4 regions of the Nosocomiicoccus ampullae genome follow, and region 2 is predicted to be linked to each of the others. Evidence: riboswitches for the same ligand, from Rfam matches in the RefSeq annotation. Region 2 holds a riboswitch; each other region holds the start of a gene.
The links. Region 2 has a riboswitch for S-adenosylmethionine ahead of metK (methionine adenosyltransferase). Riboswitches for the same ligand answer to the same signal wherever they lie in the genome.

Region 1 (6,029 bases), 560 kb from region 2:
GACTGTTCTGATTCTGGAAGATTAGAACAATACCCACCCGGACGTTTTCCAGGGCGATCTTCTGCTTCAATCCATTGTTCTTCAAATGCACGACGCGACATCTCTGCCATTTTTGGGCTGAATGATTTAAAATTCTCGATAATAAATTCTGCTGCTTCATTGTACGTATATTTTTTGCTTGTATAATCTCCTACGTCAACACTTGCACTGACATCGAGCCAACCTAATTGATCAACACCAAGAAGTTGTGCTTTTCTTTTAAAGTATTTTTTGAGTGGTGATTTATTTTTAGCTATCGTATTCCACATTGTATCGAGTGTTTCTTCATCCATACGGTTGTAGTCTAGTGGTACTTTCATATAATCTTTATAGTTGTGAAGTTGATAGTTATTTAAACGAAATCCTGATAAATGGTTTAACGTCGTAGAAAATAAATCAGCTTTTTTCTCCCATGTATCTTCCCAAATTTTTAACAGTTCTTCACGTTTTTCAGGATTCTCTTCTGAATTCATCTTATTTTCAAATTGACCTGCTGAATAATATTTAGTTTCATTATCTTCAGTTAATGGAATTTGAATAGAAGCAACGAGTTGATTGTACATATTCCCCCACCCATGTAGACCATCGAGTGATAAATTGTTGATGATTGTTTCTTCCTCTGTGGACAATAAATCATTTTCTTTTTTTCGTATTTCTTCTAAAGGGAAACTCATTGCTTTAAAGAAGTCGTCCTCTAAAAATTTGTTAAATTGTTCCTCAGTAAGTGCACTGATTTTCTTATTTAAAATAATATTCTCTGATGAGAAATCTTTACGTAAATCCGCAACTTGATTTGAATTTTGTAATGCCTTTTGATCGTTAACATCTGCAGATACTAATCCTGTCGTAAAGCTCCCCATCTCACCAAGCGCGTTTGAAATGTTTTCGTATTGCTGTAAGATGCTCTTTAGCTGTGTAAAATCATTAGAATTTCCTTCAGGATCCCAGTCCTCTAGTTTGTTAGAAAAATCAGTAATGCTATCACTCACTTCTAATAAACGTTCTTTGAAAGTAGAAGATTCACTCCCACCTGGAAACACACTCTCCATATCCCAATTCTCTTTATACTTCATTAAATTCCATCCTTTCTGAATAAAAATATTGATACTTTTATCATACAGAAAATATATGAATATTAACATAAAACGTTTTCATAATTTGAGTATAAATTTATTAGAGATGATAGAATAATATTTGTCAGTTATTTATTGATAAATGTATGTTAAAAATTTTGAGGTGATTTCTTGAATTTAGGGCTTAAAAATAATGAAGTTAGATTAATAGAGTATTCGCCAAAGTGGAAAGATGAATTTAAAAGGTCTAAAAATTTAATATTAGATCATACTCATATTCAAGAAAATAGAATTGAGCATATTGGCAGTACATCAATAATCGGTATGTCCGCAAAGCCTATAATAGATATTGTTATAGGAGTAGATGATTTAGAAAAGGTTGATAAAACTTTGTTTAAAGAATTAGAAAACGCAGGGTTTTTTAGGTTAAAAGTGAATCGTCCTAATGAAATTGTACTTGCAAAATTTTTAGATGAGTCTTATAAAGTAAAAACGCATTTTATTCATCTTGTGGAATATGAAAAAGATTTGTGGCATAATTTAATCTTTTTTAGAGATTATTTGAATAATAACAAAGAAGCTAGAGAAAAATATCTAGATATTAAGAAGAAATATGTAAGTAAGTCTTCAACGGGAATCATCGATTATACAAATTATAAGGAAAACTTTGTGAAGGAAATTTATAAGAAACGTAAATAAATGATAGTATTATATATAATACACTGAATACAAGGAAGGTTTTATAATGACTTCAACGTTATTTCAACACGGCACCCTTGGTATGTTAATGGAAGGTTTTTTAGAAGGTACAATTTCTATTAACGAAATTCTTAAAAAAGGAAATTATGGACTTGGTACGCTTTCAGGTGCAGATGGTGAAGTTGTAATTGTAGATGGTAAAGCTTTTCATATGAATGGTGATAAGAGATTTATTGAACTAAATGGTGATGAAATGACACCATTTGGTATGGTCGCTCAGTTTTCTTCAGATAATAGTTTTAAGGTAAAAAATAAAACATCTGAGGCAGTACTAAAAGAAGTTGAATCTCATATGATAAGTAAAAACTTATTTTCAGCTGTGAAGATCACTGGTACATTTAAAATGATGCACATTCGTACGATTCACGCTCAAGAAGAACCATATCAACGTTTAATAGAATCTGCGCGTGAACAAGTGGAGATTAAAGAAGAAAATATTACAGGTACGTTAATTGGATTTTATACACCAGAGCTATTTCATGGAGTGAGTGTTGGAGGATTTCATAATCACTTTGTGGATGAAAATGAAAAATTTGGTGGACATGTATTAGATTTTGAGGTTTTAGATGGAACAGTTGAAATACAAAACTTTGAAACATTTGAGCAACAACTCCCTCTGACTAATGAATCATTCAACAAATCAGAAATGGACAATGAGAAAATAAGAAAAGAGATTAGAGAAACTGAATAAAAACTTTAAAGGAAAGGATTATATATTATGACTAAATCAGATAATCAGCATAAAGATATTGTTGTTATAGGCGCGGGTGTGATTGGCACTTCGGTAGCAACTGTACTTTCAAAAGTGAGCCCGAACTGGAATATTGATATGTATGAAAGATTAGATGAAGCTGGAATCGAGAGTTCGAATGAGAAAAATAATGCAGGTACAGGACATGCTGCATTATGTGAGTTAAACTACACAGTTCAACAAGCGGACGGAACTATTGACGCTTCTAAAGCTGAAGAGATTAATGAACAATTTGAACTATCTAAACAGTTTTGGGGCAGTTTAGTTAAAAATGGTGATATTTCTAATCCAGAGGAATTTATTCAGCCATTACCGCATATTAGTTTTGTAATGGGTCCAACTAACGTTGAATTTTTACGAAAACGTTATGAAAAACTAAAAACAATTCCTATGTTTGACAACATCGAATACACTGAAGATATTGAAACAATGAGAGAATGGATGCCATTAATGATGCGAGATCGTAAGTCTAGTCAGCTAATGGCAGCAAGTAAAATCGATGAAGGTACCGATGTGAACTATGGTACTTTAACTCGTAAATTAGCAAAATATTTAGAGCAGAAATCTAATGTTTCATTAAAATATAATCATGAAGTGATTGATTTAACTCAACGAGAAGATGGCAAATGGGAAGTTATTGTAAAAAATAGAGCGACTAAAGAAAAATTTACTAAAGTAGCTGATAAAGTATTTATCGGTGCTGGAGGTTACTCTATTCCATTACTTCAAAAAAGTGGGATATCTCAGAGAAAAAATGTCGGAGGTTTCCCGATTACTGGTCAATTCTTAGCGTGTAAAAATAAAGATATTATTAAACAACATAATGCAAAAGTTTACAGTAAAGAGCCTCTAGGTAAGCCACCAATGACTGTACCGCACCTCGATACACGTTATATCAATGGTGAAAGTACGTTACTATTTGGCCCATATGCGAATATTGACCCTAAATTCTTAAAATATGGATCGTTCTTTGACTTATTTGGCTCAGTAAAACCTTATAACATTACGACGTTATTATCATCAGCGGCTAAAAATATACCACTTATTAAATACTCAATTGACCAAATGGTTATGACTAAAAAAGGTTATATGAACTATTTAAGAACATTCATACCTGATGCAAAAGATGAAGATTGGGAATTATACACTGCTGGTAAACGTGTTCAGGTAATTAAAGACGACGACGAATATGGTAAAGGATATGTTGCGTTCGGAACAGAGGTTGTGAACTCTGATGATAATTCTGTCATTGCAGTATTAGGAGAATCACCAGGTGCTTCAATATCATTCTCTGTAGTTCTTGAAGCATTAGAGAAAAACTTTAAAGAAGATCGTGAACTCTGGGGACCTGCAGTTAAAAAATTAGTACCGTCATATGGTAAATCACTCATTAATGACGAAAAGCTTATGAGAGAAACTCGTAGAGAAACATCTGAAAACTTAAATTTAAATTATTATAATTAATTTTAAAAAGAGGTTGTATTAATGAAAAAAACAGTGATTATTTTCAGCGTTATTTCAGCGTTATTAGTAGCATTTAAATTATATCAAGATAAAGTCAACGAAATGCCTAATATAGAATATTAATTAGTAAAAGAAGTCCGTGATACTAGTTTGGTCACGGACTTCTTTTTATATAAGACTTTCTTTATTTAATTCTTCTTCAATGAGTTTAATATGTGAGTTGATAAGGTTTTTTTGATCATTTAAAAATTTTAAATGTGCTTTTAAAAATGTTTGAATTTCAATTTTATTATCGTAAAGCATGTTTGTATTTTTCTTAATTTCCTTTAGGGGCATGTTTAAATTACTTAAACATTGAATGAATTTTATCATTTCAATATCATCTTTTGAATATCATCTTTTATTATTATGATCTCGCTTAATATTTTTTAGTATTCCTTTTTTCTCATAGTAGCGCAACCTACTTTTAGAAATATCACAATAATTCGCAACATATTCTATGACTACTTGCAAGGTTGTTTACTTTCATTTTTTTGCTTCCTCAAGCTGATCGTACAATTCTAGTACCCTATCGTAACTCTGTCTTTCATCAATACATTTCATTAAATATAATCTCCTTTAATTAATTATATTCAATAAAATAGCCCTTCAAATTAAGAAGAGCGTCCAAGGTCTTCTTATCTTTCAGTACAAACTGTTGGAATTGGCACATCGCTAAAAGCTGTTGCCGGAGTTTCACAGGGCCAAATCCCTCCACTCACTCTTAATAAGAGAACTATTCTATTGATTACTAATATTATAGCATACTATTTGTGATTTCTGAAGTTGATGATAACGCATAGCGATACATCTAAATTTAATGATATAATTAGTGTTGATAAGATATTTTAACATATAAATAACGCTATGAATTACCTTTAAAGATAGGAGGATTTTATGGATAATGTAATTAAGGTACATTTAGTTGGATCAGATTATAATGCCTCTGGTGTTTATGATTTTGATAAAAAAACTATAATTATTTTTAAAGGAAGTAAAATTAAAAGTCATTTAAATGATATCATTAAAGAGGATTTTCCAGATATTATTGAACTTAGGAAACGACTTTATGATGAAAATATACTCACTAATAATGAGTTTATTGAAGATTATGAGTTCGATGATATCAATGTTACTACTAGACTTATATCTTCGAATGATTCTTCTAAAGAAGTATGGAAATTAAGTAATAACTCTTCACTTCAAAAGTACGAAAACCAACTTTCTCATCAAAAGCAGTTTATTGAATTCTATACGAGTTTTAAAGTTGACGATTTGGAAGAAAAAATAAAAGCTCAAGCAGAGGTTATTAAAAGATTTCAATCATTATATCCTCTACATAAGTTACCAAATTTGACGTTAAAAGAATTCGATCAAAGAGGTTCGAATGAGAGTTTTATGTACTTAATAGAATTTGGAACTAGAGAAATAGCGTCAGGGTTTTTAGGAAATAATAGAAATAAACTTTTCTTTCAGAATAAAGATGGAACTTATGATAGTATTAATTATTTTAAAAATAAGTATCCTAATGAAACAGTTGATGAACGACTGTCTTTATTTTTAAATCAGCTATATGAGATGATTGTAAATTTTGATAAAAATACTTATGTGAATCAACCACCTCGTAATATTAATACAATTCGTGGGAAACTCATTATGATATATCGCCCAGGCGAGCTGATTACATTTAATTCTAAAAATAAGTATGATGCGTTACATAAGCATTTAGGTTTACCTTATGAAAATCTCGATTCGGTTGAACTTAATATCGAGATGCAAAAGTTCTTAAATAAGAATGAGATAAAGGTGAATGTAACGGAAGCTGCAGAAATTTTAGAGGCGTATTATCAAGAATATATTAATTATAAAAATACTAATAAAGTAGTTGGAGATACGAACAATAT
Region 2 (6,029 bases):
CACAACATTTTCAAGTTTAACATTAGAACTTTCGTCATTATTTGAACGTGGAGATTTTCTTTTATCCACACTTTACTTATTCGTTTCTATGACACTTGGATTAATAATGTTTATATTCGGTATTAAAATACAAGAATTAAGAGGTGACCGGGATGCTTAACTTTTTAGTCATTCTACTACTCGCTGGAATTGGTGCAGTAGTAAGAGATTACATCACAGAAACATTTCCAAAATCAATACTCGGCACTCTTTTTGTAAATAGTATCGGTGGATTCTTAACTGGTATATTATTTCAAAGTGTTATGTATGGCAGTGACTTTTTTAATTTAATGATGCTCGGTTTTTTAGGCGGATTTACGACGTATTCTACATTCACTAAAGACCAGTACATTCTTTTAAAAGATAAAAAATACAGTCACCTTCTTTTATATACACTTGGAACATTTATAACTGCTCTTTTATTTTTTTACCTTGGAATATTCGTAACAAAATAAAAACTCATCTTAGTTTTAAACTAAGATGAGTTTTTTTATGGGTTTAATCGCATCAGTGATTCAGCGATTTCATCTAAATCTTTAACAGTATATTGGAAACGCCCTTGGAAGACATGCTTATTAAAGTAGTCTTCAAGCTGCTCAGTACCAACAATTACTTTTGTATTCCCATTTGTAGAATAATTCATAATCGTATGTCCACCATTATCTTTAGGGTTAAAGTAAATGATTGGTACAACATCAAATTGTAATTTAAGTACGTTTCTAAGCTTTTCAGCAGTTGTTTCTGTTTCTTTTATTGTGTCGTTATAATAATTAACAGATACTTTTTCATCATTTTCTTTTTCAAAAATTAGCGTTTGTTCTTTTTGCGAATCTAAGTTTAAGAGTTGGAAAATTCCTTCTAAATATGGGATTTCATCGAACTGCTCATCTGTCACTCCATGTAAAATATGTCCACTCCAATATTTAGAGTCAATTAAGTAAATTCCTGTACGTGTTAAAACAAGATGATCAATTTTACGCGTATTCGTAAAGTTTCTAGATGGTAAGTAAATATTAGAAAGAATATACATATCTGATTCACGAATTCTTTCTTCAGTGACGAGTTTATTTTTAAAGTTTAGTAACGCAAGATCTGTCAAATATTCACCCTTATCGACAGTAAACTGTTGTAAACTCGATAATTTATTGTTTAACAATGTTGTATCTTCTAGATATTTTTCATTTAAATTTGATAACTCTTTTTTATGAGCCATACGCTCATCTTCCTGTGTTTTTTCATAATTTTCAATGAGTGTCGCTTCTTTATTTTTAAATAATTTTTCATTTTCTGTAACTTCATTACGATGCTTTATGTAATAGATTAAAAATGAAATTGCTATGATTACAAGTAAAGCCGCAACAATTATAAAAAGTGGCTCTGTTAATATATCTGTAGACATATAATCTCTCCTTTTCTATTTAACTTTATTAATTATAGCAATTAATTAATAGAAATAAAAATAAAACAGCCACTTAAAGTGGCTGTAAAGCTAGTTTAAATAAGATTTTAAAACATCTGTCTTATCAAGTTTTTCCCATGGTAAATCAATGTCATGTCGACCAAAATGACCGTAGCTTGCTGTTTGCTTATAAATTGGACGCTGTAAATCTAACATTTTAATAATACCGTCTGGTGTTAACTTGAATTCTTTACGAATTGCTTCAGCAATTTTATAGTCTTCAAGCTTACCAGTACCAAATGTATTCACTGAGATAGAGACTGGATCAGCGACTCCAATCGCGTATGATAACTGTATTTCACATTGCTTTGAGAGTCCACTTGCGACAATATTTTTCGCAATGTATCTTGCTGCGTAAGCTGCAGAACGGTCAACTTTTGTCGGATCTTTACCACTAAATGCGCCACCACCGTGTCTAGCGTATCCACCATAAGTATCTACAATAATTTTGCGTCCTGTTAACCCTGCATCTCCGTGAGGGCCACCGATGACAAATCGACCCGTCGGATTAATAATAATACGTGTGTTTTCATCCACTAATTCTTCAGGAATAATAAAGTCAATAACCTCTTCTTTAATGTCTGACTTAATTTTTTCATGAGACACTTTTTCATCGTGTTGAGATGAAACAACGATTGTATCGATGCGTAGTGGTGTATCATTTTCGTCGTACTCAACAGTCACTTGAGTTTTTCCGTCTGGACGAAGATAATCTAAAACATCATTTTTACGTACTTCTGTTAGACGACGCGCGAGTTTATGCGCGAGTGTAATTGGTAATGGCATAAATTCCTCAGTCTCGTCTGTAGCATAACCAAACATTAAGCCTTGGTCCCCTGCCCCAGTTGTCCCTTTTTCTTTAGACTCGTTATCACCTTCACCATCTACACCTTGTGCGATATCTAGAGACTGCTCGTCGATTCCTGTAAGTACTGACATCGTTTTATAATCGTAGCCAAACTCAGCGTTCGTATAACCAATAGATTTTACTGTATTTCTAACAATTTTAGGGATGTCGACATAAGTAGACGTTGATATTTCTCCAACAATCATTGCTAGTCCCGTATTAACAACTGTTTCACAAGCCACACGTGCATCTTTATCGTCTTTAATAATCTCATCTAAAATCGCATCTGAAATTTGGTCTGCGACTTTATCTGGATGTCCTTCTGTAACTGATTCTGACGTAAATAATCTACGTTCCATATATTTTCTCCTCAACTATTTTATTAGCTATCTCTTACATTAAAAAAACCTTTTCTCAACACATAGAGAAAAGGCCACCCTTTTCTCTTATCGATCAGAAATAACTATTTCTGCAACCTTTAGCACCATACTTCTTAATCGAAGGGGTTGCTGGGCTTCATAGGGGGTACTCCCTCCACCGACTCTTGATAAGAGATAACTTGTCTATAACAATACACATAATAATAGAAGTTTTCAAGTACTTTTAAAATATATTGTGATTCATTGGAATCTTTTATCATGTTATAATAAACTAATAATGATAATTAATTTTTGGAGGCAACTAATATAATGTCAAACTCTGTAAATAAAATCGAAGCACTTGTTAAAAAAGATTCAACGAACAATCAATTATCTCGTGCAGAACTCGTTGAAGCCGCTTCAAGAAGAAACGAAGGTAAAGTCGCTAGTAATGGTGCTTTTACTGCTACAACTGGTAAATATACTGGACGAAGCCCAAAAGACCGCTTCATCGTTGAAGATGACGTAACTAGAGATACTGTTGATTGGGGCGAAGTTAACAAACCAATTAGTGGTGACGTATTTGATGCTTTACTTGAAAAAGTATTAAATTACTTAGACGACAAAGAAGAACTCTTCGTCTTTAATGGTTACGCAGGTGCAGACGAAGATACACGCTTAAATATTCGTGTCGTAAACGAATTCGCGTGGCATAACTTATTTGTTAAAGCATTATTCATTGATCCTGAAACAAAAGAAGAAGGTTTAAACATTTCTCCGGACTTCACAATCGTTTCAGCTCCATCATTTAAAGCAGATCCAGCAGTAGATGGAACAAATTCAGAAACATTTATCTTAGTAAACTTTGAAAAACAAATTGTTTTAATCGGTGGAACAGAATACGCAGGGGAAATGAAAAAGTCTATCTTCTCTGTGATGAATTTCTTACTACCACAAAATGATATTTTAAGTATGCACTGTTCAGCAAACGTTGGTGAAAAAGACGACGTTGCACTATTCTTCGGATTATCTGGAACTGGTAAAACAACACTTTCAGCAGATCCAAAACGCGGCCTAATTGGTGACGACGAGCATGGTTGGAATGAACACGGTGTATTTAATATTGAAGGCGGATGCTACGCAAAAGCCATTCATTTATCTGAAGAAAATGAACCTGAAATTTACCGTGCAATTAAGTTTGGCAGTGTATTAGAGAACGTTATTTTAGACGATGAAAGAAACCCTGATTATAATGATAATTCTCTCACAGAAAATACACGTGCTGCATATCCAATTAACCATATTGACAATGCGGTATTACCATCAAAAGCAGGACATGCAAAAACAATCGTTTTCTTAACAGCTGATGCATTCGGAGTACTTCCTCCAATCGCAAAATTAACAAAAGAACAAGCAATGTATCACTTCTTAAGTGGATTTACATCAAAACTTGCAGGTACTGAGCGCGGTGTAACGACTCCTGAGCCTGTATTCTCAACTTGTTTCGGTGCACCATTCTTACCATTACATGCATCAGTATATGCAGACAAACTTGGTGAATTAATCGACAAGCACGATGTGTCAGTATACCTTGTAAACACTGGCTGGACTGGTGGAGAGTACGGTGTTGGGGAACGTATGAACTTAAAATACACACGTAAAATGGTTTCAGATGCGGTTGAAGGCGAGCTTAAAAACCATGAATTCGTTACAGATGATGTATTTGGTCTACAAATTCCAACAGAAATTGAAGGTGTACCAAGCGAAGTATTAAATCCTAAAGATACTTGGGAAGATAAAGCTGCTTATGACGAAAAAGCAAATAACTTAATTGAATCATTTAAAGAAAACTTTAAAAAGTTCGGTGATGACGTAAAAGAAATCGCTGAAAAAGGTGGATTTTAATCCATAGAAAAAACGCAAATTGATTTTGGAATCAATTTGCGTTTTTATTTTTAGCTTTTTTATACAAATACATAATACAATCATCTTTTAATAAGATGCTTTTATCCGCTTCATTTATATCTTCAACTGAGTCATATAATACAGCGCCATTTGTTTCTAAGTAATCATTTTTATTTTCTATATTAGATAAACTCACTTTATACACTGCTTTAAAAAATGGATACTCTTCGTAAACTTTATAAGTCCCTAGATACTCGGTATTTTTTATGATTCCTCCGGTTTCTTCATAAACTTCACGTTTTAGAGCATCTATTGTCGTTTCTCCCGCTTCTACTTTTCCACCTGGAAACTCTATTCCTCTTTTTTTATGTTTCGTAAAGACATACTGATTTTTATATGTCGGGATTGCAAGACAATGCTTTGCTTCAATTGATTCGTCAAAAAATAATTCGACTAAATTTCCATTCTCATCATTAAATTGTTTCATGAGTTCACCTCAATTGATATTTTTTAATACGTTCGATATATTAAATTTAATTAGAAAAGATGGTGTTTATGAAAAAATTAATTTTAAAAATGATTCGTTTTTACCAAAGATATATTTCTCCAATGTCTCCACCGACGTGTCGATTTTATCCAACGTGTTCTCAGTATGCAATAGAAGCAGTTGAAGAACACGGTGCAATTAAAGGCAGCTATTTAGCGACACGTCGCATTTTAAAATGTCATCCGTTTCATGAAGGCGGCTTTGATCCAGTTCCACCAAAAAAGAGAAAATAATTAGTCGATATACGCCTCTCGGTTTAATTTTCTAGAAATTTTACCAGACGGCGTATATTTTATTTCGTCAACAATAATCACTTCTTTTGGATGTTTAAATCGTGCTAAATACTTATTAAATAATGCTTCTAACGTACTATTGTTCACTTTCTCTTCAACGATTAATACAGGGACTTGTCCCCATTTATCATCGTCTTTTTTAACGACAACACATGCATTTAAATCAGTATACTTTAATACGACATCTTCAATTTCTTTAGGGTATATATTCTCCCCACCACTTATTATTAAATCATCTCTACGATCTAAAATGTATAAGTAACCATCTTCTACTGCTGCAATATCTCCAGTATTAAAAAATTCATCTTCAATATTGATTTCAGCATTTAAATAACCGTTAGTTACGTTTTGGCCTTTAACGAGTAATTCACTGTTTTCATTAACATAGATATTATCATTTACTTTACCAACAGTACCGGATAATATTTTTTCATCATCATGAGAAATAATAACAATTTGTGAGCACGTTTCAGTCATTCCAAAACTATTATATACTGGTAAATTTAACGATATCGCAGATTTCAATAGCTTTGGTGTCGTGTTCGCCCCGCCCATTAAAATTGCCTGTAAACTACTTAAA
Region 3 (6,029 bases), 470 kb from region 2:
ATAAAGAGATCGAAAATGTTGAAAAGGTGTCCGTTGAATATCACTTTGAAGACGTTGGTGGTGGATTCATTGTTGAGATTACTGATAATGGTAGTACATACAAAGTGAAGTATAAAGCGGATGATAAAAAACTATACGAATCATTTAGTGGAGATTCTACAAAAGAAGCGGATTTAAAAGAAGTTTTTAACAAAGAATTTCTAGAAGACTGGTTCGAAACACGTTCGAGTCGATTCAGCATGGATAATTTAGGCGATGTGGAGATTGTAAAAGAGTAGTGAAAAACGAACGATTCTTTGAATCGTTCGTTTTAATATTTCTTATACCCATCTCTTATCATTTTCTTTTCAATTTGATGTTTAGTAAATGGCAGTGTCAAACCGATGAGTGTTTCGCTATTCGTATCGTTATTTAATGCTTGTTTCATATATGCTTTACCAATTAAGTGCTCACCATCACGATGATAGCTTGAGTCGACGTATTCAACGGTGTCAAAACTCATTACGCCATCAAGCACTTCTTTTTGAAGTTTTTGCTTTCTTTTTCTTAGCTCAGACTCTTCGATATTTCCCTCTTTTGTTGTAAATATCTCTGTTTTTTCAATTGAAATTGGATGATCATTTTCGTAAACGATTTTTACGATAGATGATGTATTATTAATGTCATTGACTTTTTTATAGACTACTTGGTTATCGTTATGAGTCGTTAGACTTTCTTTTTCGAGTTGTGCAGTATTTGTATCGTTTTGGTTTCGCTTAAAACGGTTATCAAACCGCATTGAAATGACAATCACTCCGACGAACAATAATATTATGAATATCCAACCACTAGTTGTGTGTGGCATCGCGAGTTTACCTAAAAACATTGTGTCACCTTCTTGAAAGTAGTATTCATATTCTACACATAATTCTAGAAAAAGAAACATTTAAACCTTATTGTAAACTTATTTGCACTACTGTTTAAATAGATTTAAACTTATGTCACGAACGAATTAAAGGTGGAGTGAATATGAAAAAGATAATTTTAACGTTTGTATCTTTAACAGTTGTAGTGACACTTGCTGCATGTGGCAAAGATGATAATAATGATGAGAAAAATTTAGAACAACCAGTTGAAAATAAAGAAAAAGACGAACAACCTAAAGATGATGAAAAAACAGAAACTGTCACATATGAAAAGAAAGAAGATGGTGTGGTCGTAAATGTTGACTTGACACATGATGGGGAAGAATTAATTCGACAAGTAACAACAACCACTGCAAAATATGATGAGATTGAAGCTGAAGATAAAGAAGAAGCAAAAGAGATGTTTGAAGAAATCGGTGCGTTAGATCAATTTGAAGATGAAAAAGGTTTAAACTATGATGTTGATTTTAAAGAAGATCACTTTGTTGAAACTCTAGACGTAGAGTATACAAAACTCAGTCAAGAAAGACTGAATGAACTCGCACGCCCTGCTGATGACAATGAAGAAGGTCGGTTTACAAAAGTGAGTTACGATTTAACTGTTAAAGACTTAGAAGAAGCTGGATTTAAGAAAAAATAAGAGTATTGAAAAAGATTAGTATCATTAAAAACTGGTGGTGTTATGGTCGGTAAGAACGTTAAATTTGAGATTGGTGCAGAATTCGAGATAATTGAATAAATATATAAAATTTTCAGAAAACTTGTTGACATTCATAATTAATTGAATTAAAGTTATATCCAACAATTTAATTTATCTTATCCAGAGAGGTGGAGGGACTGGCCCTTTGAAGCCTCGGCAGCGAGCATTTTTTATGTGTTGTGCCAATTCCAGTAGCTTATAGCTAGTAGATAAGAATAGCGTAAACCCTATTTTTATCTATATAAAAATAGGGTTTTTTATTTTGAAATATGTTGGTGGAAGGTGAATTTCGTGATTCAAATTGAAAATGTCTCAAAGACATTTGATCGTAAAGGTGTAAAAACTAATGCACTTAAAGATGTTTCACTAAATATAGAAAAAGGAGAAATATACGGCATTGTTGGATTTAGTGGTGCTGGAAAAAGTACGTTAATTCGTACAATTAACCATTTAACCGTACCGACAAGTGGTGAAGTAATTGTCGATGGTAAGCATTTAAGTCAAGCGAATAGTAAAGAAATTCGTGAAATTAAAAAGGATATCGGCATGATATTTCAACATTTTAATTTACTTAACTCAAAAACAGTATTTAAAAATGTAGCGATGCCACTGATTTTATCTGGTACTCCAAAAGAAGAAATAGAGCGCCGAGTGAACGAGTTGCTCGATTTTGTCGGTTTAAAAGATAAAGCTCAAAACTATCCAGATGAGTTATCTGGCGGGCAAAAGCAGCGTATCGGAATCGCGAGAGCACTCGCAACACAACCGAAAATTTTACTTTGTGATGAAGCAACAAGTGCTCTAGACCCTGAAACAACAGCGTCAATTTTAAGATTGCTAAAAAGAGTAAACGAAGAATATAACATTACGATTTTACTTATTACCCATGAGATGAGTGTTGTAAGAGAGATTTGTGACAAAGTTGCAATTATGGAAAATGGAGAAGTTATAGAGTCTGGTAGCGTCTTTGATATATTCTCTAATCCAAGCACGAAAACAGGAATTAAGTTTGTTAATACAGTGATGCATAGTGAAGTTCCGGACTTCGTCCTTAGATTATTGAGTGATGATCAAAGACGTCACATCTATCGACTGAATTTCATTGCAGATAGTGCAGGACAACCAGTGCTTAGTCAACTATCTAAGAGATTTGATGTTGAAGCGAGTGTATTATTTGGAAATATTACAGAGCTTCAAAGTACACCATTTGGAAATTTAATCGTCGAATTTATTGGTGAGGATAATGAGATTGAAAAAGTTAAAGAATTTTTAACAGAGCAAGAGGTCTTATATAGTGAGGTGACAAGAAATGTTAGTGAGTACTGATAAAATTTTAAGCGCACTCGTCGAGACACTTCAAATGGTGACAGTATCTTTTGTATTTAGTATTTTACTCGGAATACCACTTGGAGTATTACTATATGTCACAAGAAGTGGTGGAATCTTAGAAGAAAAAATTACATTTACAATTCTAAGTTTCGTCATTAACATTTTAAGATCCATTCCATTTATTATCTTACTCGTTGCGATTATTCCGTTTACGAGATTTGTTGTCGGAAGTTCAATCGGAACAGCAGCTGCGATTGTACCGATGGTCGTATACGCAGGACCATATATTGCAAGGCTCGTTGAGTCTTCGTTACTTGAAGTTGATGACGGGGTACTTGAAGCAGCGGACGCAATGGGGGCGACACCTCTACAGACGATTTTTAGATTTGTTATTCCTGAAGCACTCGGGTCATTAATCTTAAACTTTACAATTGCAACAATCGGTCTAGTCGGAGCGTCAGCAATGGCTGGAACAGTTGGCGGTGGCGGTATTGGTGACTTAGCAATTACATACGGTTATCAACGATTTGATGGAGCGACGATGTTAGTGACAGTAATCATCCTTGTTATTTTAGTTCAAGGATTACAATCACTCGGAAACGGATTATCAAAAATAGTCAGAAGAAAGTAAAATTAAAGGAGAAATTTTTATTATGAATAAATTACGTGTATTACTTTTAGCACTTATATCTTTAGTTGTTCTTAGCGCATGTGGCAGTAACGAGAAAGTAAAAATCGGAGTCAGTGGTACAGATACGACTGTTTGGGATCATGTCGCTGAAAAAGCGAAAAAAGAAGGTATAGATATTGAAATTGTATCATTTAACGACTACGTTCAACCAAATACTGCACTTGCCGATGGAGATATTGATGCGAACTCATTCCAAACCGTTGCATACTTCGATGAATTTATTAAAGAAAGAGATTTAGATTTAGTACCGATTGCAACGACTAACTTAGCACCAATGGGGATTTACTCTAATAAAATTAATGATTTAAGTGAGTTAGAAGAAGGAGACACAGTTGCATTACCAAACGACGTTTCAAACCAAGGACGTGCGTTAATGCTCTTAGAAGAAGCGGGTGTCATTAAATTAGTTGATAACTATAACGGTTTAGACTCAATTGAGGACGCAGTTGTTGAGAATAAGAAAAATATTCAATTTAAAGAAGTTGCACCAGCACAAATTCCGAGAACTTTAGATGACGTAACAGCAGGCGCAATTAATAACGGAATCGCTCGTGACGCTGGACTTGATATTCAAAATGATTCGATTTTCTTAGAAGATGACACAGCAACACCATATGTTAATATCATCGCAGTACGCGCAGAAGATAAAGACAACGAAACTTTAAATAAAATTGCTGAACTTTACCAAGAAGATGATACGAAAGATCTTATTTTAGAAACATATGATGGTGCGTTAATTCCAACGTTCATTCCACTTGAAGATATCGGTTGGTAAAGTAAACCCACGTTTATAATGATATGTTACCCAAGTTGTACTAATTGGTATTATGCTGATTTTAAGGTATGTCTCTTGAAGAATTCAGGAGACATACTTTTAATTTGAGCTAAATTCTATATTTTTATAATAATCGATAGATTCATTGCTAATTCTAATTTTTTTATATTTTTAAACACCTCACTATAAATAATAACTATATGAATGATGAATAAGCTAATAGATAAGGTGATTTTAAAAAAAATCGAGATATTTTAAAAATTAAAATATTCTGAGAATATATTTGAAAACGATTTCTATATTGTGTATTATTTAGAATAAATGAAAGAAAAGAGTAGGTAATTACAGATATAATTATGAAAAAGTAAGGCGTGTTTAGGAGTTCTGGTTTAATTGGATTAATGAATAGATTTAATAATAATGACCGTAATTACTATGTATTTATTGATAGTTATTTTGATAATAAGGAGGGAAATAATGACTAAAGAAGGTTTTTGGAATAAAAACTTAATTTTATATTTACTCAGTCGCGCATTTCTCGCTTTTGGTAGTAACACTTATACATTTGCAGTATCGTTTTACATTATGTATTACACTGGTTCCGCTATATATTCGTCTATTAACTTAATAATTTTTACTCTTATATCACTATTATTCTTACCAGTAGCAGGTGTGATATCAGATTCTAGAAACAAGAAAAGTATAATTATCCTGGGTGAAGCACTTGATCCTCTTATATTAATAGGATTATTAGTCTATACATATTATTTTGGATTTAATTTAATCGCTTTGTATATTACTACGGCACTAATGACGATTACAGGATCTTTTGTTGGGAATGCTTTTCAGTCAGCGATTACTGCATTATTTAATGTTGATAAAGTTCAAAAAGTATATGGATACTCGTCTATACTAACAGAATCTGCATCACTTTTAGGACCCATTATAGCAGGTGCTTTAATTGGAATTTTTTCATTTGAAATAATGATTATGATTTTTATTGTATTTAATATCATCGCATTAAGTTTTGACTTTAATTTAAAATTTAAACAACAGAATCAGATTGAGGAAAAAAACGAAGAAATTTCGAGTATAAAACAATTCTTCAAAGATGTTTCGGGTGGAATTCAATATATTAAAGAGAGTAGCATCCTTAAAATGATTATAATCTATTTATTCTTTATAAACTTTGTTACGACAACAATTAGTATATTGCCTGCTAAGATGCTCATCAATATTTTAGAACTTAATTCAACTTTAGTAGGATTTTGTTATGCGGCATTATCTGTAGGTACTATTTTAGGTGGCATGATTATTAGTACGGTGAAAGTTTTTGAAAAGCCTTTGTCGATCGCTAAAATATTTAGCATGTTATTTGCGATTATTATTGCTCTGTTACCTTTACCAATATATTTAGAGTTAAGTGATATAGGAAATACTATTTTGATTTCATTATTATTTATATTAATTACTTTAACTGTTCAATTTGTTAATACACCTATCATGAGTTACTATCAAACAACTATTGATGATTCTATGAAAGGGAGAGTATTTTCTTTAATTTCTGTTTTCTCTATGATGACAATGCCAATAGGCTTTTTCATATTTGGTTTGCTCTATGACTTGGAG
Region 4 (6,029 bases), 730 kb from region 2:
TTATTAAAGTACGGAATATGCGCAAAGAATGTAGCGTTCGCATCGCCACTTTCTAACATTTGGTTCGGTGTGTTATAGTCGTTAACTACTTTAATGTCTAAATCAATGCCTTTATCTTCAAGTAATGGTTTTGCTTCTTCGAGAATTTCAGCATGTGGTACTGGTGTTGCAACTACTGTTAATTTTTTTACTTCATCGTTAGAAGCTTCTTCATTTGATGAATCATTAGAAGAATCATCTGAGTTATTACAAGCAGCAAGTGTCACAGTGAATAATAATACTAAAGCGAATAAAAATCTTTTCATGAGCTAGGTCTCCTTTTATCTTTTATCGACTGCGCGAGCAATCGTATCTCCTAAAATTTGAATTACAAATACTATAATTAAAATAACAATCGTTGCGACTAGTGTGACGTCTGGTTGACTTCTTGTGAATCCAACCATATAAGCTAAACTACCAAGTCCACCTGCACCGATAACACCAGCAATCGCCGTTGAACCAACTAGCATGATTGCAGTGACTGTTATACCAGAAATTAGTGCTGGAAGTGCTTCAGGTAATAATACTTTTCGAATGATTTCCCACTGGTTTGCACCCATTGATTCGGCTGCTTCAATGACACCTTTGTCCACTTCTTTTAAAGCAATTTCAACAAGTCTTGCGTAGAATGGTGACGATCCAATAATTAGTGCTGGCATCGCACCCCATACACCCATCATCGTTCCCATAAGTGCTTTAGTAAATGGTATGAGTAAGATGATTAAAATAATAAATGGAATTGCACGGAATAAGTTCACGACAAACGATGTAACACCGTATACTGGTTTTGATGCTTTAGTTTTGCTTTTTGATGATTGGAATAAAATAATACCTAATATAATTCCGAATACAAAAGAAAATAGTGTCGCAATACCTGTCATAGTGAGTGTCTCTACAGTCGATTGCCATAGTACATCGAGTTTCACATGTTCAAAGCTAAACATTTCTTTTATCTCGTTCATTTGACCACCTCCACAGAGACTTTCTCACTTTCAAACTTATCAATAATCTCATCCAGTTTTTCACTATCGACTTCAGTAGCGATATAGAGGTGTCCATATGACTCATCATTCGTTTGTTTAATATTTCCAGAAAGTACGTTTAAATCAAGATCGTATTCTTTAATGACTTGAGATACAACTGGACGATTTGCTTTTGTACCAACAAAACCAAGTTTAAGAACGGTTGAGTTTGGAAAACTTTCTTTAATTGTTTTAATTTGTACATCAATATCCTCATCTTCAAGTTCATCTTGTACAAATCGTTTTGTCACGGAAGACTTAGGGTTTTGGAATAATTCAATGATTGGTGCGACCTCGATGACTTTACCATCTTCCATTACTGCAGCTCGGTCACAAATTTTTCTGATGACTTGCATTTCATGTGTAATCATGACAATCGTTAGACCGAGTTCTTGACGAATTTTTACGAGTAAATCGAGAACCTCATCAGTCGTCTGTGGGTCTAATGCACTCGTTGCCTCGTCACATAGTAATACTTCTGGATCATTGGATAATGCACGTGCAATACCAACACGTTGTTTTTGTCCGCCAGAAAGTTCACTCGGATAGTTGTGTTCTCTTCCCGTAAGTCCAACCAGTCGGATTAATTCTGATACTTTACGATCCATTTCGTTTTTAGGCACGCCAGCGATTTCAAGGGGGAGACGAATATTTTCATATACTGTGCGTGACCAAAGTAAATTGAAATGTTGGAAAATCATTGAAACTTTTTGACGTTTTTTTCTCAAATTTTTCTTTGATAGTTTGTTAATAGTGTCATCACCAATCACAATATCACCACTTGAAAGTGTTTCAAGACCGTTTAACAAACGAATCAAAGTGGATTTACCAGCGCCAGAATAACCAATGATGCCAAATATTTCACCTTTATGAATATTTAGCGATACGTCATCGACAGCTGTAACTGTCTTATTTTTTGTTTTAAATATTTTATTGACATTTTTAATATCAATCATTTAGTAGATTCCTCCATTAAAAAAGCTTACTCAAAAGATGAGTAAGCTTTTTACGTATCGCTTCTCATCTTCGAATGATCCATCGATCATTCAGTGAATTGGCACCTTGTCTAAATAGACGGTTGCCGTGGTTTCATTGGGCACTTCCCTCCACCACTCTGGATAAGAATTATTAAGTTTGATTAATAATATCATTGCATATTTTTATTGTCAACATAATTTTTAAATATTTCGACAATTTTAGTCACCGACTCAAATGCATAAACTTCTTCTTGTAAAGTTCCGTCTTTAAATATAAGTAAGGCCGGTACACTATGAATTTTATATTGTTTTATAAAAGATTCATAGTAGTTTAAATCAATTTTTGTAACATTTAGTGGGACAACTTGAACCGCAAGATCTAAAAATGATTCTGCGAGCTTACACGTTGCACACATCGACGTATATCCGTAAATGACATTTACACCACTACTATTCACTATTTCATTTAATGCTTCTTCTGTGATTTTATGTCTCATATAAAATACCTTTCTCGAAAGAAAAAACTCTAGACAGCTGTCTAGAGTTTTATAAAGAATTATTGTCCAATCATTTCGTCGTATGCAGCAGCATCCATTAATTCGTCAAGTTGTGACTCATCTGAAAGTTTAATTTTTAACATCCAAGCTTCTTCGTATGGAGATTCGTTTACTAGCTCTGGGCTATCTTCAAGCTCTTCGTTAATTTCAATAACTTCACCTGATACTGGTGCATAAAGTTCAGAAACAGTTTTAACTGATTCTACTGAACCGAAGTCTTCACCTTTTTCAAGTTCATCACCTTCGTCTGGTAATTCAACGAATACGATGTCTCCTAATTCTGATTGAGCAAACTCAGTAATACCGATAGTTACAGTATCACCGTCAACCTTTACCCATTCGTGATCTTCTGAATACTTTAAGTTGTTTGGTGTTACCAAAACAAAAACCCCCTATATTATATATCCTACTACATTTAGTATCTCATATTTTATGAATATAAACAAATCAAAACTTAATATTATAATTCGAGTAACTCGTCGTATTTTTCTTCTTTAAAGCCGAGTATAACACCTTTTTCAGTGACAAGCATTGGACGTTTAATTAGCATGCCGTTACTCGTTAATAACTCGATTTTTTCATCAAACGATAAGTCATCAAGTTTTTCTTTTAAACCAAGTTCTTTGTATACTTTACCACGTGTATTAAAGAACTGATCAATTTCATAATTATCAGCTTTACTGATAATGTCTTTTAATTCGTATTCTGAAGGTGGTTCTTCAACCATATCAATCACTTCTAAATCGACACCTTGTTCTTCTAAATACTTCTTAGCTTTACGACACGTTGTACATTTTTTGTACTCATAAAATTTATTCATTTACTATTCATATACCTCTCTTAACATTTTTATTTCGACTTGCCCTGGGGCCTGTGGAGTATTTAAGCATCCATAAGTAAATGCAGAGTTATAAGGATATGTTGCAACTCTTGTTATTTTACCTAATTCCCCCATCGCGATAGTTATAATCACATTTCCATACTCTTTTTTATAGCGTTTCAACATTTCAAACAATAACTCAACATCTTCGCTATTATTTGGCATATACGCAAGCTTATAATAATCTGGAAAATAGTCATTCATACCTTCTAGAATAGACGCGATTTCTTTTTCACTTGGCGTCTTTTCAAAATCATGATGACTAAATAACACTTTAATTCCGCGAGATTTTAGCGAGAAGATAAATTCCATATCTCGGTATGAATTGTACTGAATATCGATGATATCAAATCTCGCATGGTGAAGTATATAGTTTAAATGATCGATATAATTATCATCATCCCCATATCCACCTTCACTTTTCGTTCTATATGTATAAAGAATTTTTTTATCGGATTCAGATAAACCACTCAATGCGTCGATAATATCCTCATCATCTTCAAAATAGTCACCGCGGAACTCTATTATATCAAAGTTATCACGCTCAGAAAAAAGTACTTTAAGTTCGTCATGTAACTCATCTAAATTATGACTACTTAAAGTAACGACAACCTCCGTCATACTACCACTCTCATTTGTTTCTCATTTAAAAGAATGATACCATAATTTTAATAATTAAACGAGTAGGAGAAAAGTATGAAAAGACTATTATTAAGCATTTTAGCCGTATCATTACTCGCAGGTTGTACGAGTGAAAATAGTGAAGAAGTGGCAGAAAAAGAAGAGCCGAAAACTGAAGTAAAAGAAGTCAAAGTGTCTCCTGAAAAGAAACTTGAAAACGATACGCGCCACGATATTGGTGACGTTGTAACAATTGACGGCATCGATTTTACGATAAAGTCTTCACAATTAACTGATGAGCGTATCGAGGATCATTTTGAATCATTTGAGTACGTATTAGAACTTGAATTATATTATAAAAACAATACAGAACAACCATTCCCAGCAGGGCGTGACGTATCTGTACAAGTGAATGATAAAGAGGCGACGTATTACGATTTAGATGACTCTATATTAAGAGAAATCGCACCTGGTGAAGAAATTACAGGTAAAGTATACTATGCATTTAACGGAACACCAGAAGTACTCACTGCAAAATTCGAACCGCTTTTAAACACTGAAAATGAAAGTGAAGAATATAATGTATATCCTGATTTAGATTTAGAAGAAGCGTAAAATAAAAAGCTGTAATGAGGATTCTCATTACAGCTTTTTTGAACTATATATTTAGTTACTAATTTCAAAATTATTGAACAACTACATTTGTAGCTTGTGGTCCGCGGTCACCTTCAGTGATTTCGAACTCAACATTTTGTCCTTCTTCTAAAGTTTTGTAACCTTCACCAGCAATACCTGAGAAGTGTACGAATACATCGTCTCCGTCTTCTCTCTCGATGAAACCAAAACCTTTTTCTGCGTTAAACCATTTAACTGTACCGTTATTCATAATAGAATACCTCCATAAATAAAATATAATTTGTGTAACACATTCAAATTTACAGGAGTGAATCTATTAAATAACACTACATCTAAATTGAATATTCATTACCATAAGTTAACTATACAGAAACATCTCTTTAATGTAAAGAAATATTTTCGTAAATCGAAAGTCTGTGTGGAGAGATGTTCTTACTTGCGAAATCATCTCTTCCTTACTCTTTATATTGTTTTCCCTCTGAATAACAAATACAAGAAGTATGGTCCTCCAATGAGTGACACGACAATTCCAACTGGAATGATGAGTGGTTCAGCGATCGTCTTACCGACAAAATCAGCAAAACTTAAGAGAAACGCACCGATTAATAACGTTCCCACAAATATAATTTTCATATCAATTTTAAACATCATGCGTGCAATGTGTGGTGCAATGAGTCCAATGAATGAAATCGACCCCGCAACACTCACACTGATACTCGATAGTAGTGCTGCTAAAACAATTAAAATAATCTTCTCACGTGTGACATGCATACCTAGTGTTGTGAGCATATCGTCATCAAGTGACATCATCGACATCTCGCGTACTCTAAACAGCGTAATTATCATGATGATTACAATATATGGAATCGTCACAATGACAAACTCCCATGTATCTCCCCAAATATTTCCTGCAAAGAATCGGTTCAGCATATCCATTTGTGTGTTATCAAACATCGACGTAAATACATACACAAACCCAGTGACACCAAGTGCTGTTGCAACTCCAATTAGAATAAATGTGTTGCTTGAGAATTTACCACCAACAAACGATAACGCGAAAACGAGTAGCACTGTAAGTAATCCACCAATGAAACTCATTAGTGGTAGTGTGTATAAATGGTTCACACCACTATTTCCAGCAACGAAGGCAATAAATAATACCACTCCAAATCCACTACCTGCGTTTACACCTATAATCCCTGGATCTGATAATGGATTTTTCGAAACGACTTGTAAGATAAGCCCAGATAACGCAAGCGCTGCACCACATACGAGCGTGATGATGAGTCTCGGCATT

Region 1: another riboswitch for S-adenosylmethionine. It lies ahead of KPF49_RS00175 (MerR family transcriptional regulator); the one in region 2 lies ahead of metK (methionine adenosyltransferase).
Region 3: another riboswitch for S-adenosylmethionine. It lies ahead of KPF49_RS07755 (methionine ABC transporter ATP-binding protein); the one in region 2 lies ahead of metK (methionine adenosyltransferase).
Region 4: another riboswitch for S-adenosylmethionine. It lies ahead of KPF49_RS01570 (methionine ABC transporter ATP-binding protein); the one in region 2 lies ahead of metK (methionine adenosyltransferase).

The regions. Positions count from the first base shown of each region.
Region 1 covers NZ_CP079110.1:36,123-42,151, forward strand. The annotation lists gene KPF49_RS00155 (M3 family oligoendopeptidase) at 1-1,112, opposite strand, end outside; gene KPF49_RS00160 (GrpB family protein) at 1,284-1,811, shown strand; gene budA (acetolactate decarboxylase) at 1,858-2,562, shown strand; gene lqo (L-lactate dehydrogenase (quinone)) at 2,590-4,086, shown strand; gene KPF49_RS08030 (SE2200 family small protein) at 4,108-4,209, shown strand; partial or broken gene KPF49_RS00175 (MerR family transcriptional regulator) at 4,255-4,599, opposite strand; SAM riboswitch class I at 4,761-4,859, opposite strand; gene KPF49_RS00180 (AAA family ATPase) at 5,023-6,029, shown strand, end outside.
Region 2 covers NZ_CP079110.1:1,021,886-1,027,914, forward strand. The annotation lists gene KPF49_RS05210 (fluoride efflux transporter FluC) at 1-160, shown strand, start outside; gene KPF49_RS05215 (fluoride efflux transporter FluC) at 153-494, shown strand; gene KPF49_RS05220 (NERD domain-containing protein) at 530-1,438, opposite strand; gene metK (methionine adenosyltransferase) at 1,529-2,704, opposite strand; SAM riboswitch class I at 2,789-2,899, opposite strand; gene pckA (phosphoenolpyruvate carboxykinase (ATP)) at 3,035-4,609, shown strand; gene ytkD (RNA deprotection pyrophosphohydrolase) at 4,641-5,096, opposite strand; gene yidD (membrane protein insertion efficiency factor YidD) at 5,165-5,389, shown strand; gene menE (o-succinylbenzoate--CoA ligase) at 5,390-6,029, opposite strand, start outside.
Region 3 covers NZ_CP079110.1:1,494,153-1,500,181, reverse strand. The annotation lists gene KPF49_RS07770 (TipC family immunity protein) at 1-278, shown strand, start outside; gene KPF49_RS07765 (hypothetical protein) at 311-865, opposite strand; gene KPF49_RS07760 (DUF1307 domain-containing protein) at 1,009-1,545, shown strand; SAM riboswitch class I at 1,719-1,821, shown strand; gene KPF49_RS07755 (methionine ABC transporter ATP-binding protein) at 1,897-2,931, shown strand; gene KPF49_RS07750 (methionine ABC transporter permease) at 2,915-3,565, shown strand; gene KPF49_RS07745 (MetQ/NlpA family ABC transporter substrate-binding protein) at 3,588-4,400, shown strand; gene KPF49_RS07740 (MFS transporter) at 4,878-6,029, shown strand, end outside.
Region 4 covers NZ_CP079110.1:292,433-298,461, reverse strand. The annotation lists gene KPF49_RS01580 (MetQ/NlpA family ABC transporter substrate-binding protein) at 1-305, opposite strand, end outside; gene KPF49_RS01575 (methionine ABC transporter permease) at 321-1,001, opposite strand; gene KPF49_RS01570 (methionine ABC transporter ATP-binding protein) at 998-2,017, opposite strand; SAM riboswitch class I at 2,079-2,186, opposite strand; gene KPF49_RS01565 (thioredoxin family protein) at 2,209-2,535, opposite strand; gene gcvH (glycine cleavage system protein GcvH) at 2,595-2,975, opposite strand; gene KPF49_RS01555 (Spx/MgsR family RNA polymerase-binding regulatory protein) at 3,056-3,415, opposite strand; gene aroD (type I 3-dehydroquinate dehydratase) at 3,419-4,096, opposite strand; gene KPF49_RS01545 (hypothetical protein) at 4,172-4,711, shown strand; gene KPF49_RS01540 (cold-shock protein) at 4,782-4,982, opposite strand; gene KPF49_RS01535 (FecCD family ABC transporter permease) at 5,195-6,029, opposite strand, start outside.